3 regions of the Halomonas profundus genome follow, and region 2 is predicted to be linked to each of the others. Evidence: predicted binding sites of a transcription regulator. Region 2 holds the regulator's gene; each other region holds the start of a gene.
The links. Region 2 encodes FNR, which switches genes on or off when oxygen is low (the NO sensors DNR and NnrR bind a similar motif). Its sites were predicted from a motif close to TTGATNTANATCAA; they were not measured.
Positions count from the first base shown of each region.

Region 1: LMS44_RS18105 (cytochrome ubiquinol oxidase subunit I) is a predicted target of FNR. The motif match lies at 7,041-7,054, and genes of this name have one in related genera.
Region 3: frdA (fumarate reductase (quinol) flavoprotein subunit) is a predicted target of FNR. The motif match lies at 8,194-8,207, and genes of this name have one in related genera.

Region 1 covers NZ_CP086344.1:3,947,042-3,957,297, forward strand. The annotation lists gene LMS44_RS18080 (Fe(3+) ABC transporter substrate-binding protein) at 1-559, shown strand, start outside; gene cydC (thiol reductant ABC exporter subunit CydC) at 650-2,395, opposite strand; gene cydD (thiol reductant ABC exporter subunit CydD) at 2,383-4,098, opposite strand; gene cydX (cytochrome bd-I oxidase subunit CydX) at 4,082-4,201, opposite strand; gene cydB (cytochrome d ubiquinol oxidase subunit II) at 4,214-5,356, opposite strand; gene LMS44_RS18105 (cytochrome ubiquinol oxidase subunit I) at 5,353-6,924, opposite strand; gene polA (DNA polymerase I) at 7,161-9,950, opposite strand; gene LMS44_RS18115 (homoserine kinase) at 10,131-10,256, shown strand, end outside.
Region 2 covers NZ_CP086344.1:3,824,051-3,834,306, reverse strand. The annotation lists gene LMS44_RS17575 (DUF294 nucleotidyltransferase-like/CBS domain-containing protein) at 1-1,086, shown strand, start outside; gene LMS44_RS17570 (3'-5' exonuclease family protein) at 1,092-1,745, shown strand; gene ttcA (tRNA 2-thiocytidine(32) synthetase TtcA) at 1,856-2,776, shown strand; gene fnr (fumarate/nitrate reduction transcriptional regulator Fnr) at 2,769-3,515, opposite strand; gene hemN (oxygen-independent coproporphyrinogen III oxidase) at 3,600-5,033, opposite strand; gene LMS44_RS17550 (sulfite exporter TauE/SafE family protein) at 5,112-5,804, opposite strand; gene ccoS (cbb3-type cytochrome oxidase assembly protein CcoS) at 5,801-6,046, opposite strand; gene LMS44_RS17540 (heavy metal translocating P-type ATPase) at 6,043-8,556, opposite strand; gene LMS44_RS17535 (FixH family protein) at 8,553-9,086, opposite strand; gene ccoG (RdxA/RdxB/FixG family protein) at 9,093-10,256, opposite strand, start outside.
Region 3 covers NZ_CP086344.1:4,386,065-4,396,320, reverse strand. The annotation lists gene LMS44_RS20030 (IS1380 family transposase) at 1-270, shown strand, start outside; gene hmuQ (heme-degrading protein HmuQ) at 794-1,096, shown strand; gene menA (1,4-dihydroxy-2-naphthoate octaprenyltransferase) at 1,156-2,082, opposite strand; gene LMS44_RS20015 (DoxX family protein) at 2,225-2,719, shown strand; gene LMS44_RS20010 (isochorismate synthase) at 2,748-4,073, shown strand; gene menD (2-succinyl-5-enolpyruvyl-6-hydroxy-3-cyclohexene-1-carboxylic-acid synthase) at 4,079-5,839, shown strand; gene menH (2-succinyl-6-hydroxy-2,4-cyclohexadiene-1-carboxylate synthase) at 5,832-6,584, shown strand; gene LMS44_RS19995 (anion permease) at 6,591-8,060, opposite strand; gene frdA (fumarate reductase (quinol) flavoprotein subunit) at 8,324-10,111, shown strand; gene LMS44_RS19985 (succinate dehydrogenase/fumarate reductase iron-sulfur subunit) at 10,108-10,256, shown strand, end outside.

The sequences.
Region 1 (10,256 bases), 120 kb from region 2:
GGTGTGCATTCGCTCTTCCAACAACATTTACAACCAGTCGCTGCTGGCCGCAATGATCGAGCACCACGGTGAAGAGGGTGCTGAAGAGTGGGCCCAGGGCGTGGTCAATAACATGGCGCGGGATCCGGAAGGTGGTGATACCGACCAGATTCTGGGCGTGGCCAGCGGCGAGTGTGACATCGCTGTGGCTAACCACTACTACTATGTTCGCCTGCTAAAATCCGACGACGACGCCGAGCGTGAAGCGGCTCGCAAAGTGGGGATTATTTTTCCCAACCAGGGTGACCGCGGCACTCACGTGAACGTTGGCGGTGCCGGTGTGGTGGAAGGTGCGCCTAACCGCGAAAACGCCATTCGCTTCCTCGAATACCTGTCTTCCGACACTGCTCAGGAAATTTTCGCCTCCGGCAACAATGAGTTCCCGGTAGTTGACGGCATCAAGAAAGACCCGGTGCTGGAATCCTGGGGCAACTTCAAAACGGATGACGTGAACATCAGCGTACTGGGTGAGAACAACCCTGAAGCGATCCGCATTTTTGATCGCGTCGGCTGGCGTTAAGCCCCCCTGCCCGCATTGAAGGAAGAACCTCGCTAGGCAAAAATCACCTAAGTAGAGGCTAGAAACACCCGCAACTGCGGGTGTTTTGCGTTATAGCGCTTCTAAACATGCTGGCACTGGCGGAAAGCGCCGGGGACGACCATCTTCCTGCATATAGAGGGTACACACCTGACTTTCAGGCAGCTCTAATGGCACGTGGCTGGAAATAACCAGAATCCCATGCTGTGCGCGGCGCCCAAGGCTGGTGACTACATGACGCCGAGTTACCGCGTCAAGCCCGGCTAACGGCTCGTCGAGCAGCAGAATGGGCCGTCGCGCCAGCAGCACGCGTCCCAGGGCGATACGTCTCGCCTGACCTCCAGAGACGGCTGCTCCATACTCGCCCAAAGGTGTCTCAAGCCCCTGGGGCAACCCTCGCGCCCAGGTGCCTAGCGCCAAATCATCAAGAACGCTCCACAGCTCACTATCACCGGCATGACGGGCACCAAGGCGTAGATTTTCCGCCAGACTCATGTCAAACAAATCCCACTGTTGGGGCAGATAGCCGACGGCGTTGTGCATTGACCACTGCTCAATGGGATAACCATTAAGGCAACACTCCCCGGACAGCGGCAGCAACTCGCCGGCCAATACCTGCAACAAGGTCGATTTGCCACACCCCGAGGGGCCACGTAAACAGAGTATTTCACCGCTCTTCAACGCCAGGTTGATACGTTGCGGCCCCACCAATGCTCCAGGCAGGCGTGCTGTTAATTGGCTGACATTTAGCTGCCAGCTGGGCGGTGTGATTTCAACCTCCTCAATAGCGGCTTGCGCCCTCGGCGTCCCTTCCGACAGGGCATTGAGGCGATTCCGTGCGGCAAGGCTCGCGCCCAAGGCAAGAAAACTATGGGTCAGTGGTGCCAATATTTCCCCTAATGCCAGGATCGCCAAGACGGCGGCTAACAGCATTGGCACCGTCAAATGGCTGGCCGCTAACAGCGCTTCTGCCTGCCATAGCACACTAACGATGGCAGCTCCCAGCGCCACCTGCTGCAACGCGGTGGTCAGGCTGGCAAGCAGTTGCTGGCCCTCCTGATGCGCCAAGTAGTCGGCGTCCCATTTTTTCACTCGTTGGGCCATCTCTGGCCATCGCCCCCACAGCACTAATGAGGTAATGGCTGCCAAGGGCTCAATCAGTGCCACCCGACGACGCTCAGCAAGTTCGGCCCTCTGGCGTGCCTGATCAATACCACGCCATAACGCCAGTAACGGCAACCCCAGCCAGGCTAACAGCACTCCCGGCAAAGCAGCCCACATCAGGGTGCCACTCAGCCAGTAAAGTCCTGCCATGACAACCACCACCATTAGCCCGGCCCAGCCCCAGGGCAGGAGCGCCCGCAATACCACCTGATCAAGCTGGTCTATATCGGTCACAAGGCGATGCATAGCGTTGGCCGTACCGTGGTGAGAAGGACTGGAAGCCGCCTGCAATAATGGCTTTTTCCCCAATGCCATGAACAATCGACAACGCAGATCCTTCAGCAATCCTAGCGCGGCATCATGGGACGCTAGGCGTTCACCGTAGCGCCCGGCCGTGCGTACAATGGCGCACAGACGAATCAGCGCTGCGGGGCGAAAATAGTCGAAACCGAAGGCGGTCGCCGTCATCGTACCGGCAACCGCCGCCGCGGTAATAAACCAACCCGAGATAGCCAGCAAGCCAATCACAGCCAGCAGCGTGGCGGCGCCTAGCAAGAACGCCAGCGACCAGCCGCCACGCCGAAGCAACAGCAAATCACGCAGCCGGATAGTGGGAGGTTTTTCTACAGAGGGGGTCTTGTTTAATCGCAGCATGTCATGACCTCTTTCGATGACAGCTCAATTTGCCGATCGACCCACTCCAGCCCCGCCGACTCGTGACTGACGATAAGCACGCTACGCCCACGGCTAAGCTTTCCGATCAATGCATTGAGTTGCCAGGCGGCATCCGGATCAAGGTGGGCCGTGGGCTCATCGAATAGCCATAGCGCTGCATCGCGAAGCAGCAACTGCGCCAATCCCAAACGTTGCAGCTGGCCACCGGATAGCCCCTGTCCGCGCTCGCCCAGCTGCGTGGCAAGCCCATTACCGCGAAGCAGAATCGGCCACAGGCCAACCAGGGTCAGAACCTCAATAAGCTCTTGATCTGTTTTATCCGGGGCCGCCAAACGCAGGTTATCTGCAATGCTGCCGGACTGGATCGGTGGTTGCTGACTAAGGTAGCCAAGCTGGCGTTGCCAGGTGGCGCGGGACCACCGGGCAAGTTCGCAACCCTTCGCCTTCAGGCTGCCCTGGTAAGCGCTAAATCCCAACAACGCATGCAAAAGGCTCGACTTGCCCACTCCGCTTTCGCCCTGCACCAACACCCTTTCGCCCGCAGCCAGCGTGAGGTTAAGCGGCGCCAGACGAAGCCGACCGCCTTCACCCCGAACACTCAGCTCGCTACACTCCACGGTGAAAGACTCGACGTTTCTCGCTACCGGGGGTAGCGGTGCCTCTTGAGGCTGCCAAGTGTCAGCTTCCAGCAGAGGCATCAGCGCCTGCATGGCACCGATTGCTTCCGCCCGGGCATGATAGTCAGTGCCCAATTGGCGAAGCGGCGCATAGAACTCGGGCGCCAGCAGTAAAATAAACAGCGCCCCCTGATAGGGTACCGGCACCTCCGCTTTCGCCCAGGGCAAAAGGCCAAGCAGCCCTAAGCCGAGATAAAGCGCCACCAAGGCAATCGCCAGCGCGGCAAAAAACTCCAGCACCGCGCTGGATAGAAAGGCAAGTCTAAGCACCCGCATAGTACGTCCACGGTAGGCGTCACTCGCCTGGGCGACCTTGGTCTCTGCTTGGTCAGTTGCTCCCATGCGCTGTAGCGTCGCCATCCCACGAACCAGGTCGAGGAAGCGGCCCCCCATACGCGCCAGGGCGACGAACTGCTGCTGACTGGCACCCGCAGCCGCACGTCCCACCAGGATCATAAACAATGGCACCAACGGCGCGGTCATTAGCATCAATCCCGCGGCCAAGGGGCTGTGCAGCGCTACCACCGCCGCTATCAGGCAGGGCACTAGCACCGCCAGCAAGCTCTGTACCCGATAGCGGCTAACGTAGCCGTCCAAGGCATCCACCTGCTCCAGCACCTGAGTGGCCAAGGCGCCATCACTGCCAAATTGGCGCCTAACCGGCCCAAGGTGGCCAAGCTGCGTTAATAACTGGCTGCGTAAGGCGTCACGAGCACGCAGGCTGGCCTGACGAGACAGCCACTCCCGGCCAGCGTGGAGAAAAGGGCGTAGCACCATGCTAATGGCCAGCCCTGCTAGCCAAACCGTCGGATGGCCCGGCGACTCCCTACCCTGCCAAAGCAGTAACCAATGGTGAAAAATAGTGGCCAACAGCCAACTCTGGGCAATCAGCAATACCACGCCGATCATCGCTAGCAGCGTGGCGCCCCGCAACCACCAGCGTTGTTGGGCAAGGCAGCGGTTCAGCCGATGCCGCGGGTCATTGGCTTCAGTCGCTCCGCTCATGCTCGGATTCGCCTTCATAGCCATTCACTTCAAGCCACATGGCGTTAAGAATGCTGACGGCAGCCGCCAGCGTGACACCCAAAATCCAGGCGAAATACCACATACGACACCCTCCTCAGTAAAGCGCTTTGTCGTTATCACGAATAAATTGCTCGTTCAGGCGTCCGCGCATGACCCAGTAACTCCAGGCGGTATACAGCAGCACCAACGGCACGAAGATACACACCACCACAAACATGATCTTGAGCGTCAACTCGCTCGCCGTGGCATCCCACATGGTCAGGCTATGGTTGGGGTTCAGCGACGACGGCATCACGAAGGGAAACATCGTAACGCCCGTTGTGACCACCACCATGGCCATGGCGACAGCCGAACTGGTAAATGCCAGCGCATGGCGTCCCAGCTTCATGGTCAGCGCGCAGAGCACAAAACCTAAGACGCCCAGTACTGGCAGTAGCCACAACAGCGGGAAGCGGCTGTAGTTGGTCATCCAGCCGCCAGCACTGACCGCCACGATTTTACCGGTGGTATCGTTGTACCCCTGGGTGTCGATTACGCTAGTCACTTGGTAGCCATCAACGCCCAGGAGCAGCCACACCCCACCCAGTACGAACAGTGCCGCGCATATCAGTGCTGTCAGGCTGCCGATGGCCGCACTACGGCTGCGCAGTTCGCCCTCGGTTTTAAGCTGCAACCAAGCCGCTCCGTGGGTGACGAACATCATCAGGCTCAACAGCCCGGCCAATAGCGCAAAGGGGTTCAATAGGCCCAGCAAGCCGCCCTGATACTCCAGGCGCAGATAGTCATCGAACTGGAAGGGAACGCCTTGCAAGAGATTGCCAAAAGCGACACCAAAGATCAGCGCGGGAACGGCGGAGCCGATCGTCAAACCCCAATCCCAACGACGGCGCCATGTGGGATTTGCCAACTTGGAGCGATAATCGAACGCCAGGGGGCGAAGAAAAAGCGCGAACAGTGTCAGCATCAAGGCGAGATAGAAGCCGTTGAAGGCCGTTGCGTAAACTGGAGGCCAAGCGGCAAACAGTGCGCCCCCTGCGGTGACCAGCCAGACCTGATTACCGTCCCAATGAGGCGCCATGGAGTTGATCATCACCCGGCGCTCCTCATCGCCGCGCCCGACAACGTTGAGCAAGGCGGCAACGCCCATATCAAAACCATCGGTGACCGCGAAGCCCACCAATAGCACGCCGATCAGCACCCACCAGACAAACCTAAGGGTTTCGTAGTCCATCATCATGCCTCCCGTGCTGGGGTTGAAATTGGATAGTCAGACTCAGCGTCATCATCCAGATAACCGCTACCGGAGGGCCCTTTGCGGGCAAAGTGCTGCATCAGCCACATTTCGATGATGACGAAGATGGTGTAGAGGACGCCAATAGAAATCAGGGTAAACAGCACCTGCTCGGCCGTCAGGCTGGAAATGGCCAAGTGAACCGGCAGTATCTCGCCGATTGCCCACGGCTGACGCCCATATTCGGCCACGAACCAGCCCGCCTCACAGGCAATCCAAGGCAGCGGTAGGCTGAACAGCGCGAAGCGAAGTAGCCACCGGGACTTCTCTGGCTGACGACGTACGCTATGCCAGAAGGCCAGCGCAAACAGCAACAGCATGCTAAAGCCCGCGGCGACCATGGCCCGAAAAGACCAGAAAAGCGGCCAAACCTTGGGAATCGACGCTTCAACGGCTTGATCAATTTCGGCTGTGGTCGCATTGGCTACATCGTCGCTATAGGCACTGAGCAGTAGCCCATAACCAAGATCGCTGCGTACTTCCTCGAACCGAGCCATATCCCCTTCGCGCTCTTCATCACTGCGCAGGCGCTGCATGAGAGCGTAGGCCTCCTGGCCATTGACGATGCGTTCGCGGTGCTCTTCCTTAAGCTCTCGAATACCCATCACTTCGGTATTCAGCGAGCGCGTGGCGATCAAGCCCATCACACCAGGTATGCGGATGGCAAAGTCGGTGTGCTGTTCCGCCTCGTTGGGGAGCCCAAATAGCGTGAAAGCCGCAGGTGCGGGATGGGTTTGCCACTCTGCTTCGATGGCGGCCAGCTTGACCTTCTGCACGTCCCCCAGCTCATAGCCAGACTCATCGCCCAGTACAATGACCGATAGCGCGCTGGCCAACCCGAAGGCAGAAGCAATCGCAAAGCTGCGCCGCGCAAAGGCAATCTCACGCCCCTTGAGCAGGTACCAGCTTGAAATCGCCAACACGAAAATCGCCCCGGTGACGTACCCCGCTGACACGGTATGCACAAATTTGACTTGGGCGACGGGGTTGAGCAGTACCTCTGCAAAGCTGACCAACTCCATACGCATGGTGGCTAGGTTGAGCTCCGACCCTACGGGGTGCTGCATCCAGCCATTGGCTACCAGAATCCACAGGGCTGACATATTGGTCGCCAAGGCCATGAACCAGGTAACCGCCAGGTGCTTCTCTTTTGACAGGCGATCCCAGCCGAAGAAGAATAGCCCGACCAGCGTCGACTCAAGGAAGAACGCCATCAAGGCTTCTATCGCCAGGGGCGCTCCGAAAATATCGCCGACATAGTGAGAGTAGTACGACCAGTTAGTGCCGAACTGGAACTCCATGGCGATACCGGTCGTTACCCCTAACGCAAAGTTAATACCAAACAGCTTGCCCCAGAATTTGGTCATCTGACGATAAATGGTTTTACCGGTCATGACATAGACCGACTCCATGATCGCCAGAAGTATCGACAGCCCTAGCGTTAAGGGTACAAACAGGAAATGCACCATCGCCGTAAAGGCGAACTGCAACCTGGATAATTCAACAATGTCCATGAGTGACTCCCGATGGATAGCTTAAACACACCTTTCGCCCCACCGGGAAACCACAGACAGGTGCTAACCCAGGCAAAGCGATGTGTACAGGCTATTCCTCCACCCGAGCCAACAATTTGATCTTGATCAATTCCTTACTTAAGCATTGCACTGTTGCGACAATATGCCATCCACCCCCTTCCTCATTCAGAGGCGCAGGTGTAAACGAACGAGGCTTGCGGTGTTGGTAGTAGGCATTAGTGCGCTTCATCCCAATTGGCACCGCTCTCCGCTTCTACAATCAGCGGTACTTTCAGCTCAGCCGCGCCCTGCATGCGTTTTTGCACCTGCTCGATAAAGGCCTCGACCTGCTTCTCGGCGACTTCAAACACCAGTTCATCGTGCACCTGCATCACCATCAGCGCATCGAACTCGCCTTCCGCTAACCACGCATCCACATCGATCATCGCCTGCTTGATAATATCGGCGGCAGTGCCCTGCATCGGCGCGTTAATCGCGGTGCGCTCAGCGCCTTGGCGGCGGTTGCGGTTTTGCGACTGAATTTCCGGTAGGTAGAGCCGCCGACCCAGCACGGTTTCGACAAAGCCATCTTCAGCTGCCTGGGAGCGAATACGCTCCATATAACGGGCCACGCCAGGATAGCGGTCAAAGTAACGATCAATGTAGGTTTGCGCCTGGTTGCGCTCGATATGCAACTGACGCGACAACCCCCAGGCACTCATGCCGTAGATCAAGCCGAAGTTAATCGCTTTGGCGCTGCGGCGCTGATCGCCAGAGACCTTCTCAAGAGAGGTGCCGAAGACTTCTGCCGCCGTGGCGGTGTGAATATCACGCCCTTCGGCAAACGCTTCCAGCAGCCCTTTATCTTCAGATAAATGCGCCATAATGCGCAGCTCAATTTGCGAGTAATCGGCGGCAACAATACGGTAGCCAGGGCGGGCAATAAACGCCTGACGAATTTTGCGCCCCTCTTCGGTACGGATGGGAATGTTCTGTAAGTTGGGATCCGACGACGACAGCCGCCCGGTCGCAGTGACCGCCTGATGATAGCTGGTGTGTACCCGGCCAGTGGCTTTATTGAGCAAACGCGGTAGCTTATCGGTGTAGGTGGACTTCAGCTTGGCCAGCCCCCGGTGCTGCATAATCACCTTGGGCAGCGGGTAATCCAGCGCCAACTCTTCCAGCACACCTTCCGCGGTAGAAGGTGCGCCTTTAGGGGTTTTCTTGAGCACCGGAATTTTCTGCTCTTCAAACAGAATCTGCCCTAACTGCTTGGGTGAACCGAGATTAAATTCGCGCCCGGCCAGTTCAAACGCCTCGCGTTCTAATTCGCCAATGCGCTGCTCTAACTGTTGGCTCTGTTTGTGCAGTAGCTCAGCATCCACGGCGACACCGTTTCGCTCGATGCGCGAGAGCACTTTGATCAGCGGCAGCTCAATATTATCCAGCACCTCCGCCAGACGCCCTTCGCTCTCGACCTGGGGACGCAGCGCTTGCTGCAGCCGCAGGGTGATATCGACATCTTCGCAGGCGTATGGCGCCGCTTGCTCCAGGGCAATCTGGTTAAAGGTCAACTGCTTGGCGCCCTTACCGGCAATCTCTTCAAAGGAGATGGTCTTTTCACCCAAATACTTGAGCGCCAGCGAATCCATATCGTGCCGGGTGGCGGTGGAATTGAGCACATAGGAGGCCAGCATGGTGTCAGCAAAAGGGCCTGCCACGGAAATCGCATAGTTGGCCAACACGGAAATGTCGTACTTGAGGTTTTGGCCAATCTTGGTTTTTGTCGGGTCTTCCAGCAGCGGTTTTAGCGCCGCCAGCACCGTTTTACGGTCAAGCTGCTTAGGCGCATCCAGGTAGTCGTGGGCAAGCGGAATATAGGCCGCCTCACCCACTTCCAGCGACAAGCCAACGCCAACAATTTCCGCATCCATGTAATTAAGGCTGGTGGTTTCCAGATCGAAACAGAAGCGCTCGGCGTTTTGCAGCCGATCCAGCCAGCGCTCGAAGTCTGCCTGTTCGAGGATGACCTGATCTTCACGAACAGAGGCTTGCACAGAAGTGCTCGCCCCCTCGGACTCGCTACCACCTTCTTCAGCGCTTACGGGCGCAGGCTCGCCGCCTTTAACGTCATCCACGCCTTCGTCTTTGCCTTCCAGCAGCTCGCCCAGCCACTGGCGGAATTCCATCTCTTTATACAGGGTGACCAGCGCTTCGCGATCCGGATGAGCAATATCCAAATCATCCAAGCCCACCGGCAACTCGCAGTCGACTTTAATGGTGGCCAGCTGATAGGAGAGAAACGCCTGATCGCGATGCTCTTCAAGCTTCTTGGGCAGAGTTTTGGCGCCCCGGAAAGTGAGCGTTTTCACTCGTTCTAAGTCGCCATAAATGGTCTCCAGCCCGCCGCCCATGCCTTGCAGCAGGCCAATAGCGGTCTTCTCACCCACGCCGGGCACACCGGGAATGTTATCGACCTTGTCACCCATCAGAGCGAGAAAATCGATAATCAATGCGGGCGGCAGGCCGAATTTTTCTTCTACGCCCGCCTCATCCAGGGTTTCATCCTTCATGGTGTTCACCAGAGTGATATGGGCATTAACCAGTTGCGCCATATCCTTATCGCCGGTGGAGATCACTGCATCGCGGCCCGCCTGGGTGGCGTGATGGGCCAGGGTGCCAATCACATCGTCCGCCTCTACGCCGTCAACGCAAAGCAGCGGCAGGCCCAGCGCCTTCACGCAGGCGTGCAGCGGAGCGATCTGGCTGCGTAGGTCATCGGGCATCGGCGGGCGGTGCGCTTTATAGTCGCTGTACAGCTCATCGCGGAAGGTTTTGCCCGGCGCGTCAAACACCACCGCCATGGGGCTTTCGGGGTAATCCTTAATCAGCCGTTTGAGCATGTTTAACACGCCTTTCACCGCGCCCGTTGGCTGACCATTGGAGGTCGTTAGCGGCGGCAGCGCATGAAAGGCACGGTACAGATAGGAAGAGCCATCGACGAGGACGATCGGAGCGCGAGCCATAACCAAGTTCCATTGTTAGATAGGATTGCTTAAAAAGAATTGCCAATAAGAGTGCCTCACATGATACGCGTTGCACAGGCAGCCTGTAGAGCCAAACTCGACTCTCTTATCACAACAACGCTGCCAACTGAGCGACCAAGCCGCTACAATAATGGGCTTAGCAACCTGGGCGAGACTCTCATGGCTGTATTTACTCCGCTTAGCGACGCACAGGTCGCCGCGTTTTTAGAAAAATTTGATGTGGGCAGTTTTGTTTCCCTTAAGGGAGTCGCGAACGGCACCGAAAATTCGACTTTTTTTGTGACT
Region 2 (10,256 bases):
TTGAAAGGCGTTGTAGAGCTCACCGACGTGCTTAGCTACTTCTCAAGCCGCAGCTATGTGGTGAGCCTGCAGGTCGAGCAGGCGACCAACTTAGAGGCGCTTTCGGCTGCCAGTCAGCGCACCCCGGAGCTGGTCAAAGCGCTGATGGCCCAGGGCGTTAAGCTGCGCTTTGCGATGGATCTGCTTGCGGCACTAAACGGCCGTATTATTAGCAAGGCCTGGGAGTTCACTGTCGATAAGCGCTATCACGAGCAGAGCTGCATGATGGTGATGGGCAGCGAAGGGCGCGGTGAGCAGATTCTAAAAACGGATCAGGATAACGGCTTGATTCTTGCCGATGAAACCCAGTGGCCTGATCTTGCCAGCCATATGCAAACGCTCACCGATACCCTGATTCAGCTTGGTTACCCGCCGTGCCCCGGCAACATTATGGTGTCTAACCCCGAGTGGGTGGCCACGGTATCCCAATGGAAAGGTAATATTGCCAAGTGGGCCAGGGAGCGTGATGGCGATAGCCTGATGAAGCTGGCCATTATGCTCGATGCTCATGGCGTGGCGGGCAACCCGAGCTTGCTTGAGAGCGTGCGCGATGAGCTGTTTGAACGCTGCTCGGGCGATGAGCTGCTGCTTTCCTATTTTGCCCGCACGGCGCTGCGCTTTTCGACGCCGCTGACGCTGTTTGGTTCGCTGAAAAAGCCTCAGCACGGTATCGATATCAAGAAAGGCGGTATTTTCCCTATCGTGCACGGTGTCCGCACCATGGCGCTTGAGCGGCGCATCAAAGCCACCTCGACGTTTGATCGCTTGGATGCCCTGGTTACTGACGGCCGGTTGGATCGCCGTTTTGCCGATGACCTGGGCGAAGCGTTGGCGCTCTTTTCTGAGCTGCGCCTCAAGCAGCAGCTAAGTACGCTGAAAACTTCTGCCGATGCGAAAGAAACTAACGCCCAAAGCAGCAGACGCGCTAACCGTGTCGTGGTGCAGAACCTCTCTTCCCTGGAGCGCGACCTACTGCGCGAAGCGATGCATATTGTCAAAGACTTTAAGCAGCGGCTTTCCCACCGTTACCATTTGGAGTATTCGTGAGCGGAATGCGGCTGTTAGATCGACATGTGACGCTATTTAGCGGCTCGCTGCGCACCTTGTTAAGGCGTGAAAGTGACCGGCGTCGTTGTGCAGACTCCCCCTATGCCTGGCTGTTTCAGCCCTATATGGGCGAAGAGCTGGTGGCGCTCGCCTGCACCGCAACGCCCACGCAATCATCACCTGTGATCAGCGTGGCGGCAGTGGTGCTGAGCCATCAGCAGGTGCATACCAGCCGCGCTTTTGTGATCACCCTTGGCAGCGCGAAGCAGCCCGCGAGCGCAACGCTGCGCCGTCATCACTTGCTGTGCGAGGCGGGGGAGATACTGCCACCAAACAGTGATAACTTGAGCGCGCTAGTAGAATTTATCGGCAATCGGCCCATCGTTGGCTGGCAGTTAGAGAAGCGCATTGGAGCATTGAATGCACTGCTCAGTAAGCGGCTGAATTTTGCCCTGCCCAACGCCCAGGTCGATGTGGCAAAACTGCATCAGCGCCAACTGCGCCGTTTGCACCCGGAGGTCGAAGCGCCCAGCAGCTTCGCCCAGGCGTTGGCATGCTGGCAAGTACCCGTCATGGGCATGCAGAGTGTGCTTGGAGAGGCCACCGCCAGCGCACTGCTGTATATGCGCCTGCAGCGTATTATGGCGCAGGCTGCTTAGGGAGGAGCGACGAGTAGTTGGGTCAAGGCGAAGAGTGTTGTTAGAATAGCGCCCAATTATTTATTTGTAGCGCCTCTACTCTTCACCATACCCTCGGCAGTGCTTATACCATGCAATCTCTTGATCACTTTGATCCTGCTCACCATGATACGGTTGGAGCCACCCCAGCTGACGCTGAGCACGACCAGCCTGAGCTGGCTGATGCGAAGCAGAAGCGTGAATTTAACAAGCTGCAAAAGCGTCTGCGCCGAGAAGTGGGCAATGCGATTATTGATTACCAAATGATCAATGAAGGTGATCGCGTAATGGTCTGCCTCTCCGGCGGAAAAGACAGCTACACGATGCTGGAGATTTTGCGCAATTTGCAGCGCAATGCGCCGGTCAATTTTTCTCTGGTAGCGGTCAATCTGGATCAAAAACAGCCGGGTTTTCCCGAGCACGTATTGCCTGCGTATCTGGATAAGCAGGGCGTGGAGTACCACATTGTCGAGCGCGATACTTACTCGGTGGTAAAAGAGAAAACCCCGGAAGGTAAAACCACCTGCGCGCTTTGTTCACGGCTGCGGCGCGGCTCGTTGTATGGCTTTGCCGAAGAGATTGGCGCCAATAAGATAGCCCTGGGCCATCACCGGGAAGATATTCTCGAAACGCTGTTTCTCAATATGTTCTTTGGCGGCAACCTGAAAGCGATGCCGCCAAAGCTGCTATCCGATGATGGGAAGAATATCGTTATTCGGCCGTTGGCCTACTGCAAAGAAGCGGATATTGCTGAGTTTTCGCGGCTGATGGAGTTCCCAATCATTCCCTGCAACCTGTGCGGCTCCCAGCCTAATATGCAGCGTCAGGTGGTCAAAGAGATGCTCGCCGAGTGGGACAAAAAGTTTCCCGGCCGCCTGGAGAGCATGTTCAAGGCTGTCACCAACATTTCCCCTTCCCAGTTGGCTGACCGCAGCCTGTTCGATTTTGAAGGCCTTGAGGCCAAGCAAGCAGAGCTACTGGCGGGGCGTATCCAAGCCTTTAACGTCAGCTAGCTGTTTGTTCTTCCTCTTCGGCGAGGGTAATCAAGCGCGGCATATCGAGAATGTTGACCTCTCGCCCGGAAACCGCCACCACGCTTTGTTGCTGAAAGCGGCTTAAAATGCGGCTGACGGTTTCCACCGCTAAGCCCAGGTAGTTGCCAATATCGGCCCTCGGCATTGAGAGGCGAAAGCTGTAGGGCGAGTAGCCCCGGCGACGAAAACGGTCCGAAAGGGTAATCAAAAAGGTGGCCAGCCGTTGATCGGCGGTTTTGCGCGAGAGTAGGCGCATCATGCGTCGGTCATCGCGTAACTCTTTGCTCATGCTCCGATACAGCTGGCCACGTAGCTCAGGGATCTCTTCTGAGAGCAAATCCAGGCGGTCAAAAGGAATCTCGCAGACCGTGGTCGTTTCCAGGGCGATAACGCTACCGGGGTAATGCTCTTCGTCAATGCCATCCAACCCCACCAATTCACTAGGCAGGTAGAAATTGGTTAGCTGCTCGCTGCCGTTACCTTCGGCGGTGACCTGTTTCAAACTGCCCGAACGGACTGCGTAAACGCTGGTAAAGGTGTCGCCCTGACGAAACAGCGGCTCGCCTTTTTTGAGTGGTGCACGGCGACGAATAATAGCGTCGAACTGCCCCATATCGTCCAGCTCAAGGGCAAGCGGCAAGCACAGAGAACTCAAGCTGCAGGTTTGGCAGCGAGTTTCGTGGAGTAGTGAGCGACGACGGCTCATGGGTTCCAACATGCGTTGCTCCTTGAGTGGGTCACACTTATCAATTAGAAAATCCTTACTTATTATAGTCGCTTTAGCATGCCTGCAATAAGGTGATTAAACAATCTTAGAATACCGTTGTCCCGTTTGCCCGGAAAGGTGGGTATCAAACGCCATCGCTATATGGCGAATCAGCAGCCGCCCCATCGGCGTGGCGTTAAGCTGATCACCGCTGCGGGTCAGCAGGCCATCCTGTTCGGCGCTCTGCAGGCGCTCGAGCGCTGGCGCAAAGTAGCGGGGGGCATCGATGTTCCAGCGTTGACTAACGGCGGCCAGGTCAATGCCCATATCGCACATCAGCCGCTCAATCACATCCCGGCGGATCAGGTCGTCATCACTTAAGCGTATGCCACGCACGGTGGCAAGCTGCCCCTGATCCAGCGCCGCTTCGTAGCGGGCCAGATCGCTAGGATTCTGCGCATAGACGTCATCAATACGGGAAATCGCCGATACGCCAAGCCCGATTAAGTCGCACTGAGCATGGCTGGAGTAGCCCTGGAAGTTGCGCTGCAGCGAGCCTTCGCGCTGGGCAATAGCCAGGCTATCGTCAGGGCGGGCAAAGTGATCCATACCGATATGCACATAGCCAGCTGCGGTGAGCATTTCGATGGTGGTGCGCAGAATCGCTAGCTTCTCTTCTCCGCCTGGCAAGTCATCGACATTAATGCGCCGCTGCGGGGCAAAACGCTCGGGCATATGCGCGTAATTAAACACAGAAAGGCGCGCCGGGTTGAGCTCGATCACCTGGCGTAGGGTGTTGGCAAAGCTCTTTTCAGTCTGAAATGGCAAGCCATAAATTAGGTCGAGATTGAGCGAGCGAAAGCCCAGGCGATGCGCCTCCTCCATCAGCGTTTCGGTAAGTACCCGAGGCTGGATACGATTAATCGCTTTTTGCACCAGTGGACTTAAATCCTGAACGCCCAAGCTGATGCGATTAAAGCCGAGGGATTCGAGATGGCGCAGCGTAAACACATCCGCTTCGCGAGGATCTATTTCAATCGCGTAATCGCGATCAGCAGACGACGAAAGACCAAAACGGGCGTCCAGGCGATCAATCAGGTCACCCATCTGATTCAAGCTGAGAAAGGTTGGCGTGCCGCCGCCCCAATGCAACTGCTCCACCGGTCGTGATGTATCCAAATGGCGTGCGGTCAGCACCATCTCGCGGTCAAGCCGGGCTATATAGGGCTCGGCAAGGGCAGTGTTTTTGGTAGCGATTTTATTACACGCGCAGTAGAAGCAGATCTTGCGGCAGAAGGGCACATGAACGTACAGCGAGAGCGGACGCTTACTGGCATTGCTACGCTCCAGCGCTTGGGTCAGGTCGCCAGGGGTAAATTGGTCGTGAAACGATAGCGCTGTTGGGTAGGAGGTGTAGCGTGGGCCGTTGGTGTCGTAGCGACGCAGTAACGCTTCGTCCCACACCGGCTGCATAGGGGCTGCGGCAGCAGCGGGTGCAAGAGGCAAGGCAGCAGGGGTATGAACGGGCATGAAGGGGCGCTCCGACGTTAGGATATGCCGCTAGCCTAACCCGTGGTGAGGAGGTAAATGTTGAGCCACGTCATGCTATTAGAGGTTGTGTACCGAAAGTGTCCACAGTTGCCACAGCGCAAAAGCGATAATTGTCAGCGCTGCCACGCTGCGGGTCGCGGGGTGACGTATCAAATGGCTGAGCTGGCGGGCAGCCAGGCCAGTGGCAAGCAGCGCAGGTAGGGTGCCAAGCCCAAAGGCGCCCATGAGTAGAGCGCCCTGAAGCGGGTCGGCAATCGCTAAGCTCCAGGCCAACATGGAGTAGACCAACCCGCAGGGGAGCCAGCCCCAGAGCGCTCCCAGGGCGAAGGCTTGGGGAATATGCACTACGGGCATCAAGCGACGCCCCACGGGTTCGATAAAGCGCCATAGTCGCCGGCCAACGGCCTCCACTTTGAGCAGCCCTTTCCACCAGTTGGCGATATACAGTGCCATTAAGATCAGCATCAGCGCGGCAAATATCTGCAGCAGCAGGCGTGCCGTAGCAGAAAGGGAAAACAGCGTGCCTAGCAGTGCCACCAGCGTGCCTGCGCTCATATAGCTAACAATGCGGCCTGTGTTGTAGCTGAGCAGCAGGCCTCCCATGCGCGCCGGATTACGCATGCTGGGGGGAACTGCAAAGGTGAGCGCGCTCATAATGCCGCCACACATACCAATGCAGTGGGCGCCGCCCATCAAGCCAAACACAAACGCCGCCATTAGCGGCGGCAGATCAAGCCCCGTTGGATTCATGGCCGAGGCTCTTGGTCGTCGGGTGTGTCTGCCGCTGATGGTTCGGAAGATTTTTGCTTTGCCTGCTGATGCTGGCGGCGCTGCTCAGGGCTAAGATCGTTTTCATCCTCATCAAATAGAATGCGGTGCGCTGGGCCTTCTAGGTCATCGAACTGATCATTTTTCACCGCCCAGAAAAACGCCCAGACGGCGAGGCCCAGCAAAATCAGGGAAAGCGGGATCAGCAGATAAAGAATCGTCATGCGGCCACCGGTGTTGAAGTGTCTAGCGTTGGCGCGGGCTGAGGTCGCCAGCGCGACAGTCGCAGGGCATTACCCACCACTACTAGCGAGCTAAGCGACATTCCAATTGCGGCTAGCCAGGGCGGCACCAGACCCATTGCCGCCAGCGGCAGCGCCGAAAAGTTGTAGCACACTGACCAAATCATGTTCTGGCGCATGATACGCCGGGTGGCGCGGGAAATCTCGATGGCCTCAAAAATCCGCATCAGACGTGGGCTGAGTAGCACTGCGTCGGCGCGGGTGCGGGCTAGATCCGTTGCGCCATTCATGGCAATCGCCACATCGGCACCGGCTAACACCGGCACGTCGTTAATGCCGTCACCAATCATCGCCACGGTTTCGCCTGCGGCTTGAAGCTCTTTCATCCGGGCCAGCTTGCCTTCTGGGCTGGTGCCCGCATGCCAGATGGCAATATTGAGCTGATCGGCCAGGCTTTCCACTGCATCCTCGGTGTCACCAGATAGCAGCTCCACGCTTAAGCCCAGAGCCTGGAGGGCTTTGATCGTGGCGGCAGCGTCGTCGCGAACGCCATCGTGCAGGCCAAACCAGGCGCGGGGTGCACCGTTTTCACTAAGCAGCAGCCATTGGCCTTTGGCAGGCGCCGCCATGACGTTATCCACGGCGCTATCTATTGAGCTAGCCATTGCGCCATTTATTGCGCTATCCATTGCAAATTCGGGCTTGCCCAACCGCCAACGAGCGCCGTTTAGGCTCCCTTCGAGCCCTTGCCCGGTGTGGCTGTGAATATCTTTGGCTTGCAGCGTCGCATCGCGGAATGGTCTAAAGGCGCGGGCGATAGGGTGTTCCGAGTGGGCTTCAAGGGCGGCGGCAATGGCCCGTGCACGCTCGGCGGTTAATTCACCAAAGGGCTGGGTTTGGGTAAGGTGCATTTCGCCACGGGTCAGGGTGCCGGTTTTATCAAAAATCACCCGGGTAACGTTAGAGAGCGTCTCCATGGCATCGGCGCGGGTGATCAAGACGCCGCGCTTTCGCAGTTGGCCATGACCAGCTGCCAGTGCCGCGGGAGTGGCCAGCGCCAGCGCGCAGGGGCAGGTCACCACCAGCACCGAAAGTAGCACCCAGAGCATCCTCGAGGGGTCGATAAACCACCAGGCGATAGTCACGCAGGCTGTGACTACTAGCAGGCGCAGCACGAATAGGTGCGCCATACGCGCAGCCATCTGGGCTAGCCGCGGGCGGCTGGCAAAGGCACGGTCGGTCAGATCGACGATACCCGCTACACGGGCATCGCGCCCTGCGTGGGTAACCCTTATCACCAGCGGGTTTTCCATGTTTTGGCTACCGCCGGTAATGCGGTCGCCCACTCGGCGGGTTACTGGTAGGTATTCGCCGGTCAGCATTGATTCGTCCAGGCTCGATTCACCCTCCTCGATGATGCCATCGGCAGGCACGCCATGGCCGGGCTTGATCAATACGCGATCGCCGGGAGTGAGTTCGCTGGCGGGCAGAATACGCTCGCTGCCGTCACTTTCCAGCCGTGTGGCCGAAATCGGCAGTACGCCGCTCAGCGCATTGCCGCTATGGCCGCTGCGACGTCTGGCACGGCCTTCCACGTAGCGGCCAAACAGCAAAAAGAAGGTGAACATGGCCACCGAGTCAAAATAGACCTCACCCACGTTAAACAGCACGGCATAGCTGCTGGCAAGATAAGCGCCACCAATGGCTAACGAGACCGGTACGTCCATGCCCAGTACGCCGGTGCGCAGGTCGCGCAGGGCGTTACGGAAAAACGGCTGCGCGGAGAAAAATACCACCGGCGTGGCCAGGGCAAAGGAGAGCCAGTGAAACAGCGCATAGAAGTCGTCGCTGATTTCACCGGGGCCGGAGACATAGATCGGGATAGAGAACATCATCACCTGCATCATGCCGACGGCCGCAATAATCAGCCGACGCACGTTCATGCGCTCTTCCTGCTGCAGGCGCACCTGGGCTTGATCGGGCTCGTAGGGCTGGGCCTCGTAGCCAATGGCGGCCAGTTCGGCCAGCAGTTGCGAAAGCTTCAGCTGCTGAGGATCCCAGCTCACCCGCAGGCGGTGGTGAGTTAAGTTCACTGCGCTGGTGGCAATTCCCGTTAAGGCATTCAGGCGGTGTTCGATCAGCCAGGCACAGGCGGCACAGGTAATGCCTTCGATGGTGAGGGTTGCTTTGACATTGCCTTCATCGCCGTCGGGGTGAACAAACTGCGCCTGCAGGCCGGGATCGTCAAACACCGACCAGGTATCGACCTTGGCCGCCTGGCGCTCATCCGGACGTTCGGGCAGTTCGGTGCGGTAGCGGTAGTAGCTTTCAAGGCCCCCATCCACGATGGCATGAGCCACTGCCTCGCAGCCAGGGCAGCAGAGCGGATGGGCATGATCATCAAGGGTAATCGACCAGGGAGCCCCAGGGGGCACCGGGTTACCACAGTGATAGCAGGGCGCGGCAGTCGTTACATCCGTTACATCGCTCATTCGCTTGCTTTGCGTCCTCCCGGCAGTAGTGTGACGCCGTTTTCATCGGGGAACGTAGCCTCACCGGTAAGGCGCCAATCGGCATTTTCCAGCGCGGGCTGAATCTGCAGATACCAGCGGTAACGCAGGTTGTCAGGGCCTTGGGTGATATAGCGTCCATCGCGGACATGCTCAAGCACAAATGACTGGTCGCGGTCATTCTCAGTGGGGAAAATAAGGTCAAGATAGAGCGTGTCGGGGTGCGCATCGCCACTTAAATCAACCACAATGTCGCTGGTGAGTGGATCGAGGCGTAGCTTTGCGCTTAGGTTCAGTTCCCGTGCCTGCTCCTGCTTGGCCAATACCATGTTAATGGCTTTGCCATGCTCATAATAATCTTCCTGGACAACCATGCCGTCGAAGCTTTTGATCGACATAACGGCAAAGCCAGTGCTGACGATAATCGATGAAAACAGTAAGCCGAGCAAAAACCACGGCCAAAACTGCTTATACCAAGGCGTCACCTTATCGCCAGAGGGTAGGGATGACATAGTTGCTTATCTCCTAATGTTGCCCAGGAAACTGGTTTCGCGCTCAAGGCGAATATCCGCATCCTGTTGAGCCTGCAGCGTAAATGCAATGGGATGGCTGGGTTGCTGTAAATCGTCGGGATCGGCGGTCACAGTGACGGCTTCGAAGCGCGACTCCCCTGCGGGTACACTTATCGTACTGCTGTCTAAAGTGAGGCTGGGCAATCCAGCAATGCTTAACTGGTAGGTGTGGTCTTGATCATCCAGATTGCGGATAGTCAAGCTAAACACATTGCTAATTTGCCCGTCGCGGGTCACTTGGTAAAGCTGGGTACGCTCGCGTTCAGCGTCAAAATTGAGCGGCATGCGGTCGTTAATGGCCCAGGCAAAGGTGCCCATCATCAGTACCAGCGCGGCGAAGTAGCCGAGCAGGCGCGGGCGCATGATATGGCTCTTTCTGCCCTCAAGGGCATTTTCGGTGGTGTAGCGCACCAACCCTCGTGGATAACCCATTTTATCCATCACACTGTCGCAGGCATCAATACAGGCGGCGCAGGTAATACACTCAACCTGCAGGCCATCGCGGATATCAATGCCGGTAGGGCAGACCTGTACGCACAGTTCGCAATCGATACAGTCGCCATAGCCTGCCTCGCGGGCTTCTAAATGGCTTAGGTTTTTTTTGCGATGGCCACGGGGTTCGCCACGTGATTCATCGTAAGAGACGATCAATGTGTCGCGGTCAAACATGACTGATTGGAAACGCGCATAGGGGCACATGTAGATGCACACCTGTTCGCGCAGCCAACCAGCGTTGAGGTAAGTAAATACCAGAAAAAAACCAACCCAGAAGTAGGACCAGCCGTGAGCTTCAAGGGTGGGGAGCTCTGTCACTAAATCACGAATCGGCGTGAAGTAACCCACAAAGGTAATGCCGGTGGCGAGGGCTATGAGCAGCCAGGCTGTGTGTTTAGCCCCCTTGCGCCAAGCTTTTTCGCCGGTCATCGGTTGGGTATCGAGTTTGATGCGCCGATTGCGCGAGCCCTCGATACGGTGTTCAAGCCAAATAAATAGAAACGTCCAAACGCTTTGCGGACAGGTGTAACCACACCAGACCCGGCCCGCAAAAACGGTAATAAAAAAAAGTCCAAAGGCGCAGATAATCAGCAGCCATGACAGCAGGATAAACTC
Region 3 (10,256 bases), 560 kb from region 2:
TTTGCTGACCGGACCTCCAGCACGCACTGGTGGGCCAATCAGTGGCGGCTGATCTTGTCGGGCTTCGCTTATACGCTGTTCGAGCGGTTACGGACTTACCTGAAGCACACGCCCTTCGCGCGCATGAGTCCAAGCAACCTGAGGCTCAAGCTCATCAAAGTAGGCGCGGTCATCCTCCGCAATACGCGCCGCATCCGGGTGTTGATGAGTGACAGCTACCCCTATAAAACGGCGCTATCCGATCTGGTCAGGCGGTTGGTGCCGAACTGACTGCTCGGGCGCCCCCGGCCCGACGCAATGGGGGAAAGGGGGAAGTGTGTCTGAAGGACGGAAAGTGGTTAAAAAGTAGCCGATGTAAGTCGAGCCAGTAGGTGTTTAGCGGTGTTACAGCCTGAGTGCGGTACTGGCTGAGGTACTATGAGAAATCCAGGCTAGCCGTTATGGTTTTTCAATATTTTGTTTTCGTGCGTTGGCTTGGGCATCGCTGGCTGGCGAGTTTATCCACAATCACTTGGCTGGCTTCTTTGGTCGGGTTCAATGGCGAATACGGGCAACGTGGGGCCCGCCGCGGCTGCGTTAGCAAACGGCGCGTGATCATGAATGCGTACTCGCGTTTGAACCAAACGACCTGGATAGGTGCCTTAGCCATTAATAATACTGATACCTGACGGTTGAGAGCTATTCGCCGCTAAGCCTATTCGCCACTATGCCATGACGTTACCATCAAGGTAGCGTTTGCGTAATCAATCCAGCAGGATCAACTCTGCAGGAACAAACCAGTAGGAGAGTAACGATGTATATCGCGATGAACCGTTTTCGGATTGCCCCAGGCCGCGAAGAGGATTTTTTAGAGGTGTGGCGTAACCGCGACTCTCACTTGGATGAAGTGCCGGGCTTTAAACAGTTCAAGATGCTGCAGGGTGAAAGCCAGGAAGATCACACCGTGTTTATCTCCCACAGCGTGTGGGAGTCGGAAGAAGCCTTCCGCGCCTGGACTAAGTCAGATGCGTTCCGGAAGGCCCATGCCAATGCCAAGTCACCCGAAGGTATTTATCTTGGCCCACCAAAGTTTGAAGGTTATGAGGTGGTGCTGTAAGGCGTGTACGGCTAAACGAAGCAGGTTATCAGCGGGGTGGTTGCCCCGCTTTGAGGGCTTTAAAATAATGCCAAGCCAATAGAGAGCAGTACGCTATAAAGCAGCGTTGAAATGGCCGTTTTCTTCAGCATATTGGTCAAAATCTCGCCATTACGGGTATGGCTCAAAGTTCTGGCCGCGTCAGTTAGAGGTTTGGCCACCAGCAGGCAGCTCCATCCCTCCCACGGTACCGGCAGTACAACTAAATAGATCAAGGTGAGTAGCAGCGCGATGCCCAGCAGCGCCCAGTGGTAGCTAATCGCCTTAGTGCGGCCTAACCGCACCGCCAGGGTGATTTTGCCATTGCGTGCATCGCTCTCTATATCGCGCACGTTATTCACATTGAGCACGGCGGTGGCCAGCAGGCCGCAGGCGGCGGCAGGTAGAAATGGTAGCCAGCTTAACTGCTGTACATGCAGATAGTAGGTGCCCAAGACGCCAAGCAGACCAAAAAACATAAAGACCGCAATGTCCCCAAACCCTCGGTAGCCATAAGGGGTGCCACCTAGACCAACGGTATAGGTCACTGCTGCCAACAGGGCCGCAGCCCCTAAGAGAATGAAGATGAGGATTTGCCCCCACTGATTTCCAAACGCGGCGACTAGCAGTAACAGCCCCAGTAACGCGGCAAACGTTGCCGCAATGATCATTCCCGTGCGCATTTTTTCCGCGCTAAGCAAGCCAGAAGAGACCGCTCTTGCAGGCCCTATACGCTGTTCGTCATCAGCACCCGATGCAGCATCACCGTAATCGTTGGCTAAATTAGACAGCACTTGAAGCGCAATGGCGGTCAGTAGGGCAAGCACAAGCACTGCCATATTAAGAGCATCCACACTCGCGGCTAGCCCAGTACCTAGCAGAATGGAAGCACACGCTAGCGGTAGCGTTCGGGGGCGAGCGGCTAACACCCAGGCTTGGTAGTGGCGGCGCTTACTATTTTGATCCATCCCGTTGATATTCCTGTTGACCGTTTTCATTTAATAAACATTCGGCAATGTATGATTAAGTGCGGAAAAGTAGATCTAAGTCAAAATATGCCGCGTCATCTTGTCCCACACTGCAAGCACCCCTTGAGTAGGAGTTTACGCGATGATTGGCGACTTATTTAGACATAACAAATATATGGCGGTAGTTTGGTTACTGCTACGGCTCTATTTAGGCATCACCTGGCTAACCTTAGGCATCGGTAAAATGACCGGTGGCTTTAACGCCGAGGGCTTCTTAAGCAATGCTGTCGCCAACCCTGTGATGCGCGAGGGAAGCGCGGTTTATCCTAATTATGTCGCCTTTCTAGAGAATTTTGCGTTGCCCAATGCGGATGTCATTAATTTCATTATACCGCTGGGAGAAGTGTTAGTTGGTCTGGGTTTGATCGTTGGTGTGCTGACCTCGTTTGCTGCATTTTTCGCCATCGTGATGAACATGTCGTTTTTGATGGCAGGCACGGTGTCCACTAATCCATGGATGATTGCGCTGACTTTCTTGTTGCTGGTGGCGGGTGCCAATGCGGGGCGGTTGGGTGGCGATCGGTGGGTGCTGCCCTATATGAAAAAAAAGCTAGGCTTGAAGTACGCTGGTAGTTAATTGAAAACGCGGGTCTAACAGGCGAATTATGCACGTTACACACCCTATTGAAGCACTCAAACATCAGCTTGATGCGCTTCGTCATACGGATAAAAAAGGGTTTATGCGCCTAAATACGCCCTGTCAGGTCGGTAACCTGATGGGGTGGTTAAACGTGCAAAGCGTTTATCCCCGTCTCTATTGGCAATCCCGTGATGCTGGCGCCGTTGAGTATGCTGCGCTAGGGGTTGTTAGGGCGTTTGATTCGCTAGCCGCGCTGCAGGCCGACCTTGCCACACTGGCCGATAGTGGTGGCGAGCAGCCGGACTACTTCGGGGGCATGGCCTTCGACCCCGGTACGCCAGGGTGGGAGCACTTTCCGGGCTGCCACTTTTTGCTGCCGCGTATAGAGCTTAGGCGCCAGCAAGCGGGGGTGATGTTATCACTCAATCTGCGCTTTGATGATTGCTGCCCAGAGGCCGAGATAGCCCAGGCTCGTGCCTGTTTGGCTGCGCTGGAAGAGGAGCAACGGCTGCCTTGTTGGCTGCCTCATGTTTATCAGCGTGAAGACCATCCTGCGCAGAAAGAGTGGGCGGCGTCGGTAGAGCAGGTCACCCATCCTGATCACCTGAGTCACACACCCAAGGTGGTGCTCTCACGGGAGACGTGCCTAACCACACCTGAAACGCCCAGCCCTTGGGCGCTGCTAGCACGCTGGCAGGCCGGTGCCGCCGACTGTTTTCACTTTGGCGTCCAATTTACTCCCCATGAAGCCTTTATCGGCTGCCCGCCGGAACGGCTCTACAAGCGTAAAGGTAGGCATTTAATGACCGAGGCGCTGGCGGGTACCACTCGCCGTGGGCGGGATGCCCAGCAAGATCAAGCGCTTGCCGATGAACTGCTTGCCGATAAGAAAAACAGTCTGGAAAACCAGTGTGTCTATCAGCAGCTTTTGACCCAGCTTGAGTCGCTCTCTTCTCAAGTGGACATGGGCGAGGCGCATATTGTTAAGCTGCGCTCGGTGCAGCATATCCGTCGTCTGATTCACGCCGAGTTGCACCGAGACGTCACCGACCAGCAGTTGCTGGCAGTGCTGCCGCCTACCCCAGCGGTAGGCGGTGTTCCCCGCAAGTCGGCACTGGCATTTATTCGCCAACATGAGCGCCATCGACGCGGTTGGTATGCGGGCGTTTTCGGCCGAATCAGTCACACCAGCAGCGATCTGGCGGTGGCCATTCGCTGCGCCCATATCGGCCCAGAAACAATTCGCCTTTATGCCGGTGCAGGCATTGTGGCAGGCTCACAGCCAGACGAGGAGTGGCACGAACTGGATACGAAAATTGCTGACATTATGTCGCTGCTTGGGATGGGATAACGTAGATGACAGCACTGACATCGGACGGTTTTGTGAAGAGTGGTTTTATGGAAGAGTACGCCACCTTTAATCATATATGGGCGGCACTAATACTGGAGGAACTCTACCGCTTAGGCGTGCGCGATGTAGTCCTGGCGCCAGGCTCCCGTTCATCGCCTTTGACTATGTCCGCCAGCGAGCATGCCGGGCTGCGCTGCCACTGCCATTTTGACGAGCGTGGACTGGGGTTTATGGCGCTGGGCATTGCCCGGGGCAGTCAGCGCCCGGTCGTTATTATCACTACCTCAGGCACTGCCGTGGCCAACCTTTACCCGACGGTGGTGGAAGCAAATTTACTCGGCGTCCCGCTTATTGTGCTCTCTGCCGACCGCCCTATTGAACTGCTGGATAACGGCAGCAATCAGGCGATTGATCAGCGGGATATATTCTCCCGCCATACCATTGTTCACCACGACCTGCCGCCGCCGGATGCTGAGATAAAAGCAGCGTTTCTACTCAGTACTGTTGATCAAGCCGTTGATCAGCAACGCCGTACCTCTGGGCCGATTCACATTAATTGCCGTTATCGCGAACCGCTTTACCCCGGCAACTGCCTGGTGGATGCCAGTGACTATCTCGCCCCGCTAAGGGACTGGCTGACGACTTCAAAACCGTGGAGTGATTGGTCATCCAGCACTGCGGTTCCAGCGCTCAACAACGAGTGGGAAACGTTTGCCCAACAGCGTGGCCTGATTGTTGTTGGCAGGGTTGAAGATAGTGTTGATGACTCCCAGCAGGGGCAGCAGATTGTTGAGCTATCCAAGCAGTTGGGTTGGCCGCTACTGGCCGACATACAGAGCCAAATTCATTTTGACCCTCACAATCTGATTCACTTTGATCTGGCGCTGCATGATGAGCGTTTCTGCGCTGAGCTCGCCAAAGCCGAGGTGCTGCTGCAGTTTGGTGGGCGATTAATCTCCAAGCGGCTAACGCAATTTATTGCTCAGCAGCCGTGGCAGGATGCCTGGTTGGTTGATCCACTGCCCCAGCGGCTGGATCCCGACTACTGCGTTAAGCGCCGTTTGATATGCTCGCCCGCCGACTTTATAGCCGCTTTGCCAACGATACCTGAACAACTCTGCTGGCATCAGCTGGCCAGCCTCCAACGACGCACTAGTCAGCTTGTGGAAGAGCGCTGTACAGCATTCTCCGAGGTGGGAGTTTGTCACCTTTTAGCGCAGGTGGCTGAAGGGCAGTTGTTTATCGGCAATAGCCTGCCCGCGCGGCTAATGAATATGTTGGGGAAGCATCGCCAAACGCCGCTGCGGGTAGTGGCCAATCGCGGCGCCTCCGGTATTGATGGTCTTATTGCAACGGCTTACGGCCTCAGTTGCACATGCTCAGAGCCGACTACTATTGTGCTGGGGGATACCAGCGCACTGCATGATCTCAACAGCTTGGCGCTATTAAAGCAGGCCACGCAGCCTCTGGTGGTGGTTATCCTCAATAACGATGGTGGCAGTATTTTCCATATGCTGCCGGTGCCTAAAGAAGACGATCTGCTGGAGCGCTATTATCGCCAGCCCCATGGCTTACACTTAGAGCATGCGGCGAAGATGTTTGGACTTGGCTACTTCGCGCCAGAGTCACTGGGTGCCTTTATGGCGGCCTACACTCAGGCCCTGCAGGCGGGCGTTACCTTGATCGAGATTAACGTGCCCCATCAGCAAGTAGCTGATGATCTCAAGCATCTTGGCGCAGCGATTCGAGGGGAGCCGCGTGAGTAGTAAACCTCAGGCGCCGACTCTGGTAATGCTCCACGGTCTGTTGGGCGATGCTCAGGACTGGGGTGAGATCATCGCTGGCTTGGAAGGCATCCGCTGCCTCGCGCTGGACTTACCCGGCCACGGTGAGAATCACCACGTGCAGGTAGGCTCTTTTGAGGCTTTTCACCACTGGCTTGGCGATACGCTGATAACTCACGGTGTTCGCCATTACTGCCTACTGGGTTACTCCCTGGGCGGGCGCTTGGCGCTGTACCATGCTAGCCGTCAGCCACCGGGGCTGGAAGCACTCTGGCTGGAGAGTGCCCACCCAGGGCTGCCCGCCAGTGAGCGCTCTGCCCGAATTGCGCACGATGAGCACTGGGCAACACGCTTCGAGCAGGAACCATTGGAAAACGTACTTGCCGACTGGTACCAGCAGCCGGTGTTCGCCGATCTCACCGACGTTCAGCGCAGTCGGCAAATGCAACGCCGTCTCGCGAATCACGGGCCAGCCGTCGCCAGCATGCTGCGATCAACTTCCTTGGGTCACCAGCCCTCGTTATGGTCGTGGTTGGAAAATACCCTACTACCGATTAGCTATTTTTCGGGCCAGCGGGACGCCAAGTTCCACACTCTTGCCACTCACTTGGCAACGATGGCCCCGCGCCTGCGCCATATCTCGCTGAACGGGGGCCACAATCTTCATGTTGAGCAACCAGAGGCGTTCTCACAGCAGTTGAACGCTTGGTTGGGTACTGCTAGCTGACTTCAATCAGCTGATCAGCATTAACCAAGGCAGGCCAATCACCAGCCAAACCACCAGGAACAGCAGCCCAAAGATCGCCCCTAGCCGCCAAAACAGTGCGCTGGGTAAGTAGCCGCTGCCGTAGTAAACCGGGCTTGGCCCTGTGCCGTAAGGGGTGAGAATGCCCATAAAGCCCAGTGTGGGCAGTAGCAGCAGGATAAACATCTGCATATCCAGCCCGGCAATCCCCGACGCCGCCGCCAGAATTACCGGCAGCAGAGCAGTAACGTGGGCTGTCACGCTGGCAAAGAAGTAGTGCAGCAGGTAGAAAATAACTACCAGCGCCACCATGGCCATCAGCGGGTCAAAGTGGCTTATCTGCCCGCCCACCACGCTGCCAAACCAGTTAACAAACCCCACTAGGCTCAGCCCACCCGCGAGCGCCACCAGGGTGGCAAACCACACAAAGGTATTCCAAGCGGCTCGGTTATCGAGAATATCGCTCCAGGTCACAATGCCGGTTAACAACATACCGCAGATCACCACTAAGCCCACCAATGACCCAGAGATAATGTCGCCCGCGAAAATCCACAGCAGCAGGGCGGAGACCACCATAATGACCAGCATCATTTCATGGCGAGTCAGTGCCCCCAGCTTGGTTAACTCCTGCCCTGCCCAGTCGGAAATTTCATTACCCGCTTTTACTTCGGGCGCGCATAGCCAGTAGCTCAGCAGCGGAACTAGCAGAAGCAGCAAAATGCCGGCTGGTGCTACCGCCATAAACCACTGCCCCCAGTTGATATGAATACCGGTCGCGCTTTCAGTTAGCGCGATGGCCAGTAAGTTCGGGGCCAGAGCGGTCAAAAACAGCGAGCTAGTGACGCAGGTAGAAGCAAGCGCGGTCCACATCAAAAAGCTGCCCATGCGCTTCATGCTAGGGTCGTTGGGATGCGAATCGTAAAGCGGCGGCAGGTTACGAATGACCGGATAGATCGTGCCCGCACTGCGCGCCGTATTGGAAGGCGTAAACGGCGCCAGAATGCCATCGGCAATCATCACCGCATAACCCAGGGTTAAAGTACGCTTCCCCATGGCTTTGACGAGCCAGAGCGATATCCGCCTGCCCAGGCCGGTTTTCTCATACCCCAAGGCAAACATAAAGGCACCAAAAATTAGCCATACCGTAGAGTTGGTAAAGCCCGACACCGCCCATGAGAATGCTTGGTTAGCGGCACTGAATCCGTCAGCCGTCAGTTGCTCCGGAGAGAACAGCACCCACCTTGAAAGCAGTGCCACCAGGGTAACGCCGATCAGGCCGACCACCGCCCCAGGTAAGGGCTCGAGAATCAAGCCAACCACGCAGCCAAGGAAGATGGCGAAAAAGTACCACGCGTGAGGCGCTAGCCCCTCGGGTGTAGGTATCAGCGCGACGATAATAGCGACTGCTAACGGTGCTAACAGTTTCCATCGTGGCGAGGGTTGGGCATTGGTTGTCATGCTGCACCTCTCTTTAGTCTTTCTTGCTGTTTTTATTGCCTGGCGGATAGGTATCTGCCCTGCAGTGAGTGGCTTGAAGAGTAGGGCCTGTGGCACGCGGGTAACAGCAATACCTAGTCGATTTTCTACTTGCTTGACGCACGTCAATAGTTCTTTGGACTAATGAGCAGGGCCTGCCAATAGCGTGGTAAGTTCGAAGAATGAAAGGGCACCGAAGAGTGTCGCTACCACCACCTTTGACTTGGCTAACGGAAGGAAACGTCATGCAGCAGCGAGATTTCGATATCGTGATTGTCGGTGGGGGTGGCGCAGGCTTGCGTGCTGCCATTGGGGCTGCCGAGCACGCTAAAGAGCACAACACCCCGCAACGTATTGCGCTGCTGTCCAAGGTGTACCCCATGCGCTCGCATACCGTGGCGGCGGAAGGCGGTGCGGCTGCCGTCACAAGTGCCGAAGATTCACATCAGGCGCATTTTGATGACACCGTTTCCGGCGGTGACTGGCTGGTTGAGCAGGGGGTGGCTGACTACTTTGTTCACCACGCCTATCAAGAGCTGGTGCAGATGGAGCGCTGGGGCTGTCCTTGGAGCCGTAAGGACGATGGTCAGGTGCAGGTGCGCCGCTTTGGGGGGATGAAAACCGCCCGCACTTGGTTCGCCGCCGATAAAACCGGCTTCCATATGCTTCACACCCTGTTTCAGACTTCGCTGAAATACCCTGAGATCGAGCGTTTCGACGAATACTTCGTGCTCGACTTGGCGGTACACGAAGGTGCTGTGATTGGCGTGATTGCCCTACAAATAGCCACTGGCGAATTAACCGTGCTGCGCGCCAAAGCGGTGATTTTGGCCACCGGCGGCGCGGGGCGTTTATTCCGTTTCAACACCAATGCGGGCATTGTCACTGGCGACGGTATGGCGATGGCCTACCGCCATGGTGTGGCGCTGCGGGACATGGAGTTTGTTCAATACCACCCCACCGGCTTGCCCGGCTCCGGCATTTTGATTACTGAAGCGTGCCGGGGGGAAGGCGGTATTCTGCTCAATAAAGAGGGCTATCGTTATCTGCAGGATTATGGCCTTGGCCCGGAAACGCCGCTGGGTAAACCGGAAAACAAGTATATGGAGCTGGGCCCGCGGGACAAACTCTCCCAGGCCTTCTGGCAGGAGCAGCAGGCAGGCCGCACCGGTAAGTTTGGCGACAGCGATGTGGTCTATCTCGATCTGCGTCACTTGGGTGAAAAGTACATTCTGGAGCGCCTACCGTTTATCTGCGAGCTGGCCAAATCCTATATCAACGTCGACCCGGTGAAAGTGCCCATCCCCATTCGCCCAGCGGTTCACTACACCATGGGCGGTATTGAAACCAATCCACAGTGCGAAACCTCCATTGCTGGGCTCTACGCCGCCGGGGAGTGTGCTTCGGTGGGTCTGCACGGCGCCAATCGATTGGGCTCTAACTCGCTGACGGAGCTGTTGGTGTTTGGCCGCCTGGCCGGTGAGCAGGCAAGCAAGCGCGCAGCACAAACCGAGTGGGCCGATGAGCGCCTGCTGGAAGCCCAGGGCGACTGCCAGCAAGCCAAGCTGCTGCGGCTCTGTGACGGAACGGGGAGCGGCGAGAACTGGGTGGAACTCAAGCACGCCATGGTGCAGGCCATGGAGAGCGGCTGTGGGATTTACCGCACCGAAGAGGGCATGCGCCATTCGCTGGATACCATGCGCCAACTGCGTGCGCGCTTCAACGAGATCCGCGTTAACGATACCAGCAAGATCTTCAACACTGAGTTATTGGAATGTCTTGAACTGGAGTGTGGACTGGATATTGCCGAAGCGTCTTGTTTGGGCGCGCTTGAGCGCCGTGAGTCCCGCGGTGCCCACCAGCGCTTGGATGAAGGCATGCAGAAACGCGATGACGTTAACTACCTCAAGCATAGCCAGGTCTTTTACCAAGGCGATGTCCATGCCGAACTGCGCTGGCAGGACGTCGATGTGCAATTCTCCGCCCCGGCGGAGCGGGCCTATGGCGATGCGGGCAAGGGGGAGAAGGCATGAGTATCGATCAGATGAGTACTAACTTAATCAGTACGAAGAATGTCAGCACCAAGCATATTAGCGTCAAACGCTACCTGCCTGATAACTCGACTGAGACGTACTGGCAGGCGTATGACCTGCCGGTGGATGACAGTACCTCGCTGCT